Serinibacter salmoneus: one gene and its partners. The protein of the gene in region 1 interacts with the protein of each later gene in a pairwise test. Links are inferred from orthologs where the notes say so. Each region holds a gene or a part of one and is shown in the gene's direction. Other genes may lie near its edges.

The links. Proteins that work in one complex are often made in the same cells at the same time.
Region 2: the proteins of rlmB (region 1) and ATL40_RS02600 interact in binary tests that used the Escherichia coli proteins (3 or more experiments, as listed by UniProt). The link is inferred for Serinibacter salmoneus from one-to-one orthologs.
Region 3: the proteins of rlmB (region 1) and tsaE interact in binary tests that used the Escherichia coli proteins (3 or more experiments, as listed by UniProt). The link is inferred for Serinibacter salmoneus from one-to-one orthologs.

Annotation. Positions count from the first base shown.
Region 1 is NZ_PDJD01000001.1:2,427,470-2,431,875, reverse strand. Bases 675-3,426 are described here. They hold rlmB (23S rRNA (guanosine(2251)-2'-O)-methyltransferase RlmB), read left to right. Parts: upstream 675-1,446; coding sequence 1,447-2,406; downstream 2,407-3,426. Other genes in these bases: ATL40_RS10860 (DUF4032 domain-containing protein), read right to left, coding at 2,428-3,426; cysS (cysteine--tRNA ligase), read left to right, coding at 675-1,443. In the rest of the region: more of cysS, read left to right, coding at 28-674; more of ATL40_RS10860, read right to left, coding at 3,427-3,696; ATL40_RS10855 (ABC transporter ATP-binding protein), read right to left, coding at 3,740-4,406. UniProt on the Escherichia coli protein: Specifically methylates the ribose of guanosine 2251 in 23S rRNA.
Region 2 is NZ_PDJD01000001.1:603,412-606,341, forward strand. It holds ATL40_RS02600 (bifunctional ADP-dependent NAD(P)H-hydrate dehydratase/NAD(P)H-hydrate epimerase), read left to right. Parts: upstream 1-620; coding sequence 621-2,240; downstream 2,241-2,930. Other genes in the region: ATL40_RS02595 (DUF1275 family protein), read right to left, coding at 1-479; alr (alanine racemase), read left to right, coding at 2,237-2,930. UniProt on the Escherichia coli protein: Bifunctional enzyme that catalyzes the epimerization of the S- and R-forms of NAD(P)HX and the dehydration of the S-form of NAD(P)HX at the expense of ADP, which is converted to AMP.
Region 3 is NZ_PDJD01000001.1:605,553-608,551, forward strand. It holds tsaE (tRNA (adenosine(37)-N6)-threonylcarbamoyltransferase complex ATPase subunit type 1 TsaE), read left to right. Parts: upstream 1-1,252; coding sequence 1,253-1,747; downstream 1,748-2,999. Other genes in the region: ATL40_RS02600 (bifunctional ADP-dependent NAD(P)H-hydrate dehydratase/NAD(P)H-hydrate epimerase), read left to right, coding at 1-99; alr (alanine racemase), read left to right, coding at 96-1,256; tsaB (tRNA (adenosine(37)-N6)-threonylcarbamoyltransferase complex dimerization subunit type 1 TsaB), read left to right, coding at 2,042-2,722. UniProt on the Escherichia coli protein: Required for the formation of a threonylcarbamoyl group on adenosine at position 37 (t(6)A37) in tRNAs that read codons beginning with adenine.

The DNA of each region.
Region 1 (4,406 bases):
GGAGCGTGTGATCGGTAGGCTGGGCGCGTGACCCTGCACCTGTACGACTCCGCCGCGCGCGCCGTTCGCGCCTTCACCCCGCTCGAGCCAGGCAGGGTCGGCCTGTACGTCTGCGGTGCCACCGTGCAGAGCGAACCCCACGTGGGTCACCTGCGCTCCGCGCTCGCCTTCGACGTCCTCGTGCGCTGGCTGCGCCGCGCCGGGAACGAGGTCACCCTGGTGCGCAACGTCACCGACATCGACGACAAGATCCTCTCCAAGTCCGCCGAGCACGGTGCGCCCTGGTGGGCGTGGGCCTACCGGTTCGAGCAGGAGTTCGACGCCGCCTACGACGCGCTCGGGATCGCTCGACCCACCTATTCCCCGCGCGCCACCGGTCACGTCCCCGAGATGGTCACCCTGATGCAGGAGCTCGTCGCACGCGGCCACGCCTATCAGGGCGAGAGCGGGAACGTGTGGTTCGACGTGCGCTCGCTCCCCGAGTACGGCTCGCTGACCCGGCAGCGTCTGGAGGACCTCATGGACTCCGGGGAGGAGGGCGCGCCGGACAAGCGCCACCCGCACGACTTCGCGTTGTGGAAGGCGCCCCGGCCCGGGGAGCCCGCCACCGCCGCCTGGGAGACCCCGTTCGGGCGTGGCCGGCCGGGCTGGCACCTGGAGTGCTCCGCGATGGCCCGGCGCTACCTCGGGGACACCTTCGACATCCACGCGGGCGGGATCGACCTGCGCTTCCCGCACCACGAGAACGAGCAGGCGCAGAGTCATGCCGCCGGCCTCGGCTTCGCGCGGTACTGGCTGCACAACGCCTGGGTGACCACCGGCGGGGAGAAGATGAGCAAGTCGCTCGGGAACTACCTCTCGGTGACCAACGTGCTCCAGCGCGCCACCCCCGCGGTGCTGCGGCTGGCGATCGGCGGGGTGCACTATCGCTCCACCGTGGAGTTCTCCGATGCGACCCTCACCGAGGCAGCCGCCACCTGGGAACGCCTGGAGCAGTTCGTGGTGCGCGGCTCCGAGTTGGTGGGGGAGCACGACGGCGCCGCCCTGGCGCACGCCGACCTCCCCCCGGAGTTCGCCTCGGCCATGGACGACGACCTCAACCTCGCAGCGGCGTTCGCCGTGATCCACGAGCACGTCAGGCGGGGCAACACCGCGTTGGCGACGGGGGATCGGGGCGAGGTGGCCGCCTGCGTGTTGGTGGTGCGTGCGATGCTGGACGTGGTGGGCCTGGACCCGCTCGCCGCCCAGTGGCGCGCGAGCGCCGGGACGGACGCGAGTGCGCACGCGCTCGACGTGCTGGTGCAGGCCGTGCTCGCTGACCGCTCCGCGGCCCGGGCGCAGAAGGACTGGGCGCGCGCCGACGCGTTGCGCGACACGCTTGTCGCCGCGGGTATCGCGGTGGAGGACTCGGCGGACGGTGTCCGCTGGACGATCAAGGGATAGACGATGGCAGGAAACTCCTCGCGCCGCGGTGCGGTGCGCAAGGCGAGCACCAAGAAGGGCGCCCAGGTCGGCTCGGGCGGGCAGCGCCGTCGCGGGCTGGAGGGGCGTGGCCCCACGCCCAAGGCGAGCGAGCGCACCGGTCACCCGGCGGCCCGCAAGGCTGCTGCCGCGACCAAGCGCAGCGAGAACCGCGCCGCGCAGTCCAAGCAGCGCACCCCCAAGGCGGGTGCCGAGGTCATCTTCGGCCGCAACTCCGTGCTCGAGGCGCTGCGCGAGGGCATCCCCGCCACCACGTTGTACGTCGCCTCCCGCACCGAGTCCGAGGACCGGTTGAAGGAATCGGTGCGCCGCGCCGTCGAGCAGGGCATCCCCCTGATCGAGACCACCCGCACCGAGCTGGACACGCTCGCCGGCCGAGGAGCCCACCAGGGCATCCTGCTCTCGGTCCCGGAGTACACCTACGCGGTGTCGGACGACCTGCTGGCTGCCGCGTTCGAGAGCAACCGGGCGCCGCTGTTCGTGGCCCTGGACGGTGTGACCGACACCCGCAACCTCGGGGCCATCATCCGCTCCGCCGGGGCGTTCGGCGCGCACGGTGTGATCGTGCCGGAGCGGCGCGCCGCCGGGGTCGGGGCCGCCACCTGGAAGACCTCCGCGGGGGCCGCCGCGCGCGTGCCGGTGGCCCGCGCCACCAACCTGGTGCGCACCCTGAAGGAGTTCAAGAAGCAGGGCGTCTTCGTGGTGGGGCTCGACGGCGGCGGCACGAGCGACGTCAGCGACCTGCCCGTGGCGGCGGGACCGGTGGTGCTGGTGGCCGGAGCGGAGGGCAAGGGGCTCTCACGCCTGGTGCGCGAGACCTGCGACCTGGTCGCGGCGATCCCGATCTCCTCCAGTGTGGAGAGCCTCAACGCCTCGGTGGCCACCTCGCTGGCACTGTACGAGGTGTCCAAGCAGCGGCGTTGAGGGGCCCCGGCTCGGTGGGGATCAGCCGATGAGCCGGTCCCCGTCGTCCTCGTCCAGGGCCCGCAGCGTGGCGGTGTCCAGGCCGAGCACGGCCACCTCGTCCGGCCGGTGCCGCAACACCGTGTCCAGATAGGAGGGCACCGCCTCGCTCAGCGGCACGTCGCGGTCCTGCTGCTGGCTCAGGTACCACCGGTGCTCCAGCACCTCGTGGAACGCCTCCGCGGGCTCCAGCTTGCCGCGCATCTCCCGCGGGATGGCGCGGATCGTGGGTTCGAAGACGTTCGTGAGCCAGTCGTGGGCCACGAACTCCTCGTCCTCGCCCTGGCGATCGGTCGACATCCGGTAGGAATCCAAGTCGTTCAGCAGGCGCCGCGCCTGGTTCTCCTGGACGTCCAGACCGGTCAGTCGCATCAGCCGGCGGTGGTGGTGACCCGCGTCGACCACCTTGGGCTGGATCCGGATCCGGGTGCCGTCGATGTCGGTGGACATGTCCAGTTCGCCGACGTCGAAGCCGAGGTCGTTCAGCCGGTCGATGCGCGCCTGCACCCGCCACAGTTCGCCCGGCTCGAACCACTCCGAGCCCGTCAGTTCCTTCCACAGCTCCTCGTAGCGCACCACGAGCATCTCGCCCACCGTGAGGGTGTCGACCGTGGAGTCGAGGATCTCCCCGGCCTCGAGGTCCATGAGCTCGCCGATCACGTTCACCCGGGCGATCTCGAGGTCGTAGGCCCGCTGGCCCGGGGTCAGCGCCTCGTGCAGGTCGCCGGTCTCGGCGTCCACGAGGTAGGCCGCGAAGGCGCCCGCATCGCGGCGGAAGAGGGTGTTGGACAGGGACACGTCCCCCCAGTAGAAGCCGTTCAGGTGCAACCGCACCAGCAGCACGGCGAGCGCGTCGATGAGGCGGGTCGCGGTGTCGGGGCGCAGGTACTGGCTGAACAGGGCGCGGTAGGGCAGGGAGAACTGCAGGTGCTCCGTGACCAGCGCCGGCGTGAGGGGTTCACCCTCACGGCTGACCCGACCGGTGACCACACCCACGGGCTCCACGGAGGGCACATCGATCCGGTCGAGCTGACGCAGGAGGTCGTACTCGCGGTGCGCCACGCTCTCACCGATCTCCTTCACGGCGATCACGCGCCCGGAGAGCTTCACGAACCGCACCACGTGCCGGGAGATGCCGCGGGGGAGCGCGGCGAGCACGTCCTCGGGCCACTCCTCCAGGGGCAGGTGCCACGGGAGCGTGAGGAGCGCCGGGTCCGGGGACGCGGCGATGATCTGCAGGCGGTTGGGCACGGGTTGATCCTCTACTGGCGGGTGTGCGACTCGAACGCGGAGGTCAGCGTAGCCGCTGCGCCACGAGCGGCGCAGCCTTCGCCAGATCCACCACCGCGGGATGCTGCGGGTCGGCGAGGATGTCGCGCAGGCTCCCGCTCGCCACGAATGCGCCGTCGGCCATCACGTGCACGAGCGGGCAGAGGCGGTCGATCGCCTCGATGTCGTGGGAGACCACCAGCATCGTGATGGACATCTGCTGGGCACGATCGGCGAGGCGGCGCAGCACCTCGGCGCGCAGGCCGGGATCGATGGCGGTCAACGGTTCGTCCAGCAGCATCACGTCGGGTCGGGTGGCCAGGGCGTGCGCGAGCGCGAGTCGCTGCCGTTCGCCGCCGGACAGCGTGACGATGCGGCGGTCGATGACGTGCTCCTCGAGTGCCACGAAGGCAAGGAGCTCCTCGATCGGGGTCGCGTGGGTGCGGCCGGCCTTGCGGGCCACCTTGAGGGCGTCGGAGAGGTACTTCAGCACCGTCAGCCGTGGGTCGGAGGTGGGGACCCCGTACTGCGAGACGTGGCGCACGGCTCCCGCGAAGGTCTTCTTCTCCCGGCGGCCGAGGCGGGCGACGGCGTGGCCGCGGTAGGTCACGGTGCCGGTGGTCGGTCTGCGGTTGCCCAGCAGCAGGTGCAACAGGGTGGTCTTCCCGGCCCCCGAGGGTCCCACGATGCCG
Region 2 (2,930 bases), 1.8 Mb from region 1 along the record:
ACGTTGCCGTAGAGCATGCCGTGGTTCTTGTGGAAGGAGTTGCCCTGGGCGCCGGCCACGAAGCTCACCACGAAGCAGACGATCTGCGCGCCGGTCTTGGTCTCGGGGATCACGCTGGTGGCCCACAGCACGGCCATGAGGGCGATGATGAGGCCCTCCGCCCACAGCACCGGCACCGTGTAGACGCGACCCTTGCGCAGCCAGGTGGTCATGAAGTAACCGCAGACGAAGGACCCGAGGCCGAACGCGATCACCGAACCCCAGGCGAACAAGAACTTCGACCACTCACCGGTGGCCAGGTAGATGCCGGAGGAGGCCACGTTGCCGGACTGCACGGTCGCGAACGTGGCGGCATTCATCAGCGTCCACGCGTTCAGCGTTCCGCAGACGAACGCGAGGACGAATCCGATGACGGGCAGTTCCATCAGCGGGAACCGCACCGCCTCGGGGTGGGAATCGATCTGCTTGTAGGTCGTCACGAGGGGAGACTCCAGGAATACCGAGAAAATGTGCGAGGGCGCGTAAGCGCGCCTGACGACACGCTAACCCGTTTGCGGCGATATTGCCCCCTCGGTCGCACGGGCCCTGTGCGCGGGTGGGGCGCGCGGCAGGATAGGGGCATGAGAACCGCGCACCGGGTGACGGACGTCGTCGACGCCGAGACGCCCCTGCTGGCAGCCGGGGTCCCGCTGATGGAGCGCGCCTCGTTCGCCCTCGCCCTCGCGGTCGCGAGTGACCTGCGCGCGCGGCGCGGCCGCGTGGTCGGAGCCAGGATCGGGGTCCTGGTGGGTGGCGGCAACAACGGGGGCGACGCCCTCATCGCCGCCGCCCACCTGGCGCGGCGCGGGGCGGCGGTGGAGATCGTGGGCGTCGGGCGGGCGATGCACGAGGCCGGTGCCGCGCGGGCGCGGGCGGCCGGGGCGCGGTTCCTGGACGCCGACCAGGACGCGGGCGAGCTCGCGGGGCGCCTCGCCGGCTGCGCGGCGCTGCTGGACGGCATCACGGGGATCGGCGCCTCCAGCGGCCTGCGCGGGCGGGCGCTGGAGGTCGTGACCGCGCTGCGAGGCGCCATGGCCTCCCGGCCACGTGGTGAGCGGCCCTGGGTCGTGGCGGTGGACGTGCCCAGCGGTGTGGGGGTGGACGACGGCGCGCTCCCCGAGGGCGTTCTCCCCGCCGACCGCACGGTCACCATGGGCACCGCGAAGCCGGCACTGCTCCTGCCGCCGGCCGAGGTCGCGGCCGGGGAGGTGACCACGGTGGCGCTCGGCCTCGACCTGACGGGGGCGAGCCACGCCGTCGTGCGCCTCGAGGCGGGTGACCTCGCCGAGGAGTGGGCCGTTCCCGGACCGGCCGACCACAAGTACACCCGCGGCGTGCTCGGCATCGCCGCGGGGTCGGACACCTACCCCGGCGCTGCGGTGCTCGCCACGAGCGCGGCCGTGCGCGCGGGCGCGGGCATGGTCCGCTACGCCGGGCCCGACGCCGCGGCCGCCCAGGTGCTCACGCGGCACCCCGAGGTGGTGCGCGGACTGGGTGAGGCCGACCAGGTGGGCCGCGTGCAGGCGTGGCTGCTGGGCTCCGGGGTCGGGGCGGGGGACACCGAGCGCCTGGCGTGGCTGGAGCGGACCCTGACCCACGCCGTCGAGCGCGGGATCCCCGTGGTCGCCGACGCCGGGGCGCTCGCGGTGCTGCCCGAGCGGCTGCCCGCCACCGTGCTGCTCACGCCGCATGCCGGGGAGCTCGCGGGGCTGCTCGCCGCGCGCGACCCCCGCGCCGGCTGGGACCGTGCCCGGGTGGAGGCACTGCCGGTGCGGGCGCTGCGCCGCGCCGTGGACCTCACCGGGGCGACCGTGCTGCTCAAGGGCGCCACCACGCTGGTGGCCGGGCCGAGCGGGCCGGTCCACTCCCAGGCCGAGGCGACGCCGTGGCTCGGCACCGCCGGCGCCGGGGACGTGCTCGCCGGGCTCGCCGGGATGGTGCTCGCCTCCCGGGCGGGCGACCTCACGGGCGCCGGCGCCGATCCCGAACTCACCGCGCGGCTGGGGGCGGTGGCCGCCTCGGTGCACGGGCGCGCGGCGCGGCGGGCGGCCGGGGTGGAGGGGGCCGCAGGGGTGGAGGCGTCGAGGACCAGGCGTGCGCCAGCCGGCGGGTCGGTGGGTGGCCCGATCACGGCGCTCGACGTGGCCGAGGCGCTCCCGTCCGTGATCCGTGACCTGCTCGATGGGACACTGGGAGGGTGAGCGACTACCCGGCACGCGCCCTGATCAACCTCGCGGCGATCCAGCGCAACGTCGCCGCCCTGCGCGAGCGGGCCACCGCGCCGGTGATGGCCGTGGTCAAGGCGGACGCCTACGGGCACGGCCTGGTGCCCAGTGCCCGCGCGGCGCTGGCAGGCGGGGCGACCTGGCTCGGTGTGGCGCAACTGTCCGAGGCATTGGACCTGCGCGCCGCCGGGGTCGACGCGCCCCTGCTGACGTGGATCTACGCCCCCGGGGCACCGCTGGCGCGGGCCGTTCGGGCCGGTATCGACCTGTCGGTCGGGGCACCGTGGGCGCTCGCGGAGGTGCGCGCCGCCGTCGCCGCCACCGGGCGCACCGCCCGGATCCACCTCAAGGTCGACACCGGCCTCGGGCGCGGCGGGCAGTTCCTGCCCGCCTGGCGCGACATGCTCGACCAGGCCCTGCGCGCGCAGGCGGCCGGCGAGGTCGAGGTCGTCGGGGTGTGGTCGCACCTCGCCTCCGCGGAGGACGTCACCTCCGCCACCACCGCCTCCCAGCGCGAGGTGTTCCTGGAGGCGGTGGCGCTCGCCGAGGCAGGCGGCGCCCACCTGGAGCTGCGCCACCTGGCAAACTCCGCCGCGACCCTGGTGCGCCCGGACCTGCACTTCGACCTGGTGCGGCCAGGGCTCGCCGTGTTCGGGCTCAGCCCGC
Region 3 (2,999 bases), 1.8 Mb from region 1 along the record:
GCCGGCGGGTCGGTGGGTGGCCCGATCACGGCGCTCGACGTGGCCGAGGCGCTCCCGTCCGTGATCCGTGACCTGCTCGATGGGACACTGGGAGGGTGAGCGACTACCCGGCACGCGCCCTGATCAACCTCGCGGCGATCCAGCGCAACGTCGCCGCCCTGCGCGAGCGGGCCACCGCGCCGGTGATGGCCGTGGTCAAGGCGGACGCCTACGGGCACGGCCTGGTGCCCAGTGCCCGCGCGGCGCTGGCAGGCGGGGCGACCTGGCTCGGTGTGGCGCAACTGTCCGAGGCATTGGACCTGCGCGCCGCCGGGGTCGACGCGCCCCTGCTGACGTGGATCTACGCCCCCGGGGCACCGCTGGCGCGGGCCGTTCGGGCCGGTATCGACCTGTCGGTCGGGGCACCGTGGGCGCTCGCGGAGGTGCGCGCCGCCGTCGCCGCCACCGGGCGCACCGCCCGGATCCACCTCAAGGTCGACACCGGCCTCGGGCGCGGCGGGCAGTTCCTGCCCGCCTGGCGCGACATGCTCGACCAGGCCCTGCGCGCGCAGGCGGCCGGCGAGGTCGAGGTCGTCGGGGTGTGGTCGCACCTCGCCTCCGCGGAGGACGTCACCTCCGCCACCACCGCCTCCCAGCGCGAGGTGTTCCTGGAGGCGGTGGCGCTCGCCGAGGCAGGCGGCGCCCACCTGGAGCTGCGCCACCTGGCAAACTCCGCCGCGACCCTGGTGCGCCCGGACCTGCACTTCGACCTGGTGCGGCCAGGGCTCGCCGTGTTCGGGCTCAGCCCGCTGCCCGGCGTGAGCGCCGGGGAGGTGGGCCTGGAGCCCGCGATGCGGCTGGAGGCCTCCCTCATGGTGGTCAAGCACGCGCCCGCCGGACAGGGCGTCAGCTACGGCCACACCTACACCACCACCGCGCAGACGGTCCTGGCCGACGTGCCACTGGGCTACGCCGACGGGATCCCGCGGCACGCCGGGTCCGCAGGACCGGTCCAGGTGGCCGGGCGGCGGTACACGATCGCCGGCCGGGTCTGCATGGACCAGTTCGTGCTCGACCTCGGCGCCGACTCGAGCGCGGCCGCCGGGGACGTGGCGGTGCTGTTCGGCGCCGGCACCGACGGCGAACCCACCGCCCAGGACTGGGCCGAGGCCGCCGGGACCATCAGCTACGAGATCGTCACGCGACTCGGGGTGCGGGTGCCGCGCGTCCACCACCGCGACGGGGCGATCCAGCCCACCACCCAGAGGACCCCATGACTCAGACTCAGACCGCCATCGAGATCCATCTGCCCGACGCCGACGCCACCCGCGCCCTCGGCGCGGCGCTCGCCTCGCTGCTGCGCGCCGGCGACCTGCTCGTGCTCACCGGCGACCTCGGCGCCGGGAAGACCACGCTGACCCAGGGCATCGGCACCGGTCTCGGGGTGCGCGGTCAGGTCGCCTCGCCCACCTTCGTCATCGCTCGCGAGCACCCACCGCTCGGGGAGGGCCCCGGCCTCGTGCACGTGGATGCCTACCGCCTCGGCGGCCTGGAGGAGCTCGACGCCCTCGACCTGGACTCCTCGCTGGAGGAGTCCGTCACGGTCGTGGAGTGGGGCGAGGGCCTCGCGGAGAACCTCAGCGACGACCGGCTGGAGGTGCGCATCGATCGGGCCCGCGGGGACGAGGTCGAGCGCGGCCGCAGCGTGACGTTGGTCGCCGTGGGGGAGCGCTGGGCCGGCGTGGACCTCACCCCGCTGCGGGTCTGAGGCGCGCTGCGGGTCCGGTCCGGCCTGGTGAGGGTGGGGGCCGCTCTGCCCAGGCGCTCGTTCCTCGCGCCTCACGCCCAGCCACTCCGGAGCGGCCCCCACCCTCACCAGACCTCCTGCCTCTGCCCGCCACCGAGCGTGCTGTTGTGCAGGCACCCTCTCGCCGAGCGGGTGGTTGTGCCGGGTTTCGGTGTTGCGGGGCTGCGTAACTCATCGTTCGGCGGGTATGGGGGCGGCGTAACTCATCGTTCGGCGGGTATGGGGTGCGCGCGCGGGGGGATCTAGGCTGGTGGGGTGGCCACGATCCTCGCCCTCGACACCTCCTCCGGCAGCGCCGTCGCCCTCGTGCGCGACGGCGTGACGCTCGCGAGCGCGAGCAGTCCCGACCCGCGGGGGCACGCCGAGCGCCTGACGCCCCTGGTCGCCGGCGTCCTCGAGGAGGCGAGTGTCGGCATCGGTGATCTCGACGCGATCGCCGTGGGCACCGGTCCCGCTCCCTTCACCGGTCTGCGCGTGGGGCTCGTGACCGCCGCCATGCTCGCCCGGCCCCGCGACCTGCCGGTGTGGGGGGTGCCGAGCCTGGACGCATGGGCCGCGGGCGTCGCGGCCCACGCACCCGAGGGTCTCTCCGAGGTGCGCATCGTCACCGATGCGCGCCGCAAGGAGGTCTACACCGCGCGTTACCGCCTCGAGCCCGGGAGCGCCGGCGGGATCCGCCTGAGCGAGCCCCACGCCGTCGTGCGCTCCGCCGGCCTGGCGGCCACGGGTGAGGCGGTGGCCGGACCTGGCACCGACCTGTACCCGCAGGAGTTCGCCGCGGCCCGCGTGCTCGCGGCGAGCTTCGACGTCTCCCAGATCGCGCTGCTCGCCGCGGCGCGGGTGGAGCGCGGCGAGGCGGTACCGACCGAACCGCTGTACCTGCGGCGACCCGATATCCACGGCAAGCCCGCCTCGGCGATGGCGGGCGGCCGATGAGGCTGCGGCCGCTCACGCCCGAGGACCTCACCACGGTGATGGACCTCGAGGCGGTGCTGTTCGGCGCGGGCTCATGGTCCCGGGCCTCCTACGAGGCCGAACTCGCTCACCCCGGCAAGACCTACGTCGCCGCGGTGGAGGACGAGGACCCCACAGTGTTGCTCGGCTGGGCCGGCGTGGCGCTCGACCCGGAGTGGACGGTCACCACCATCGGGGTCTCCCCGCACGCCCAGCGCCGCGGCGTGGGAACGGCGCTGCTGGACGCCCTGATCGCGGC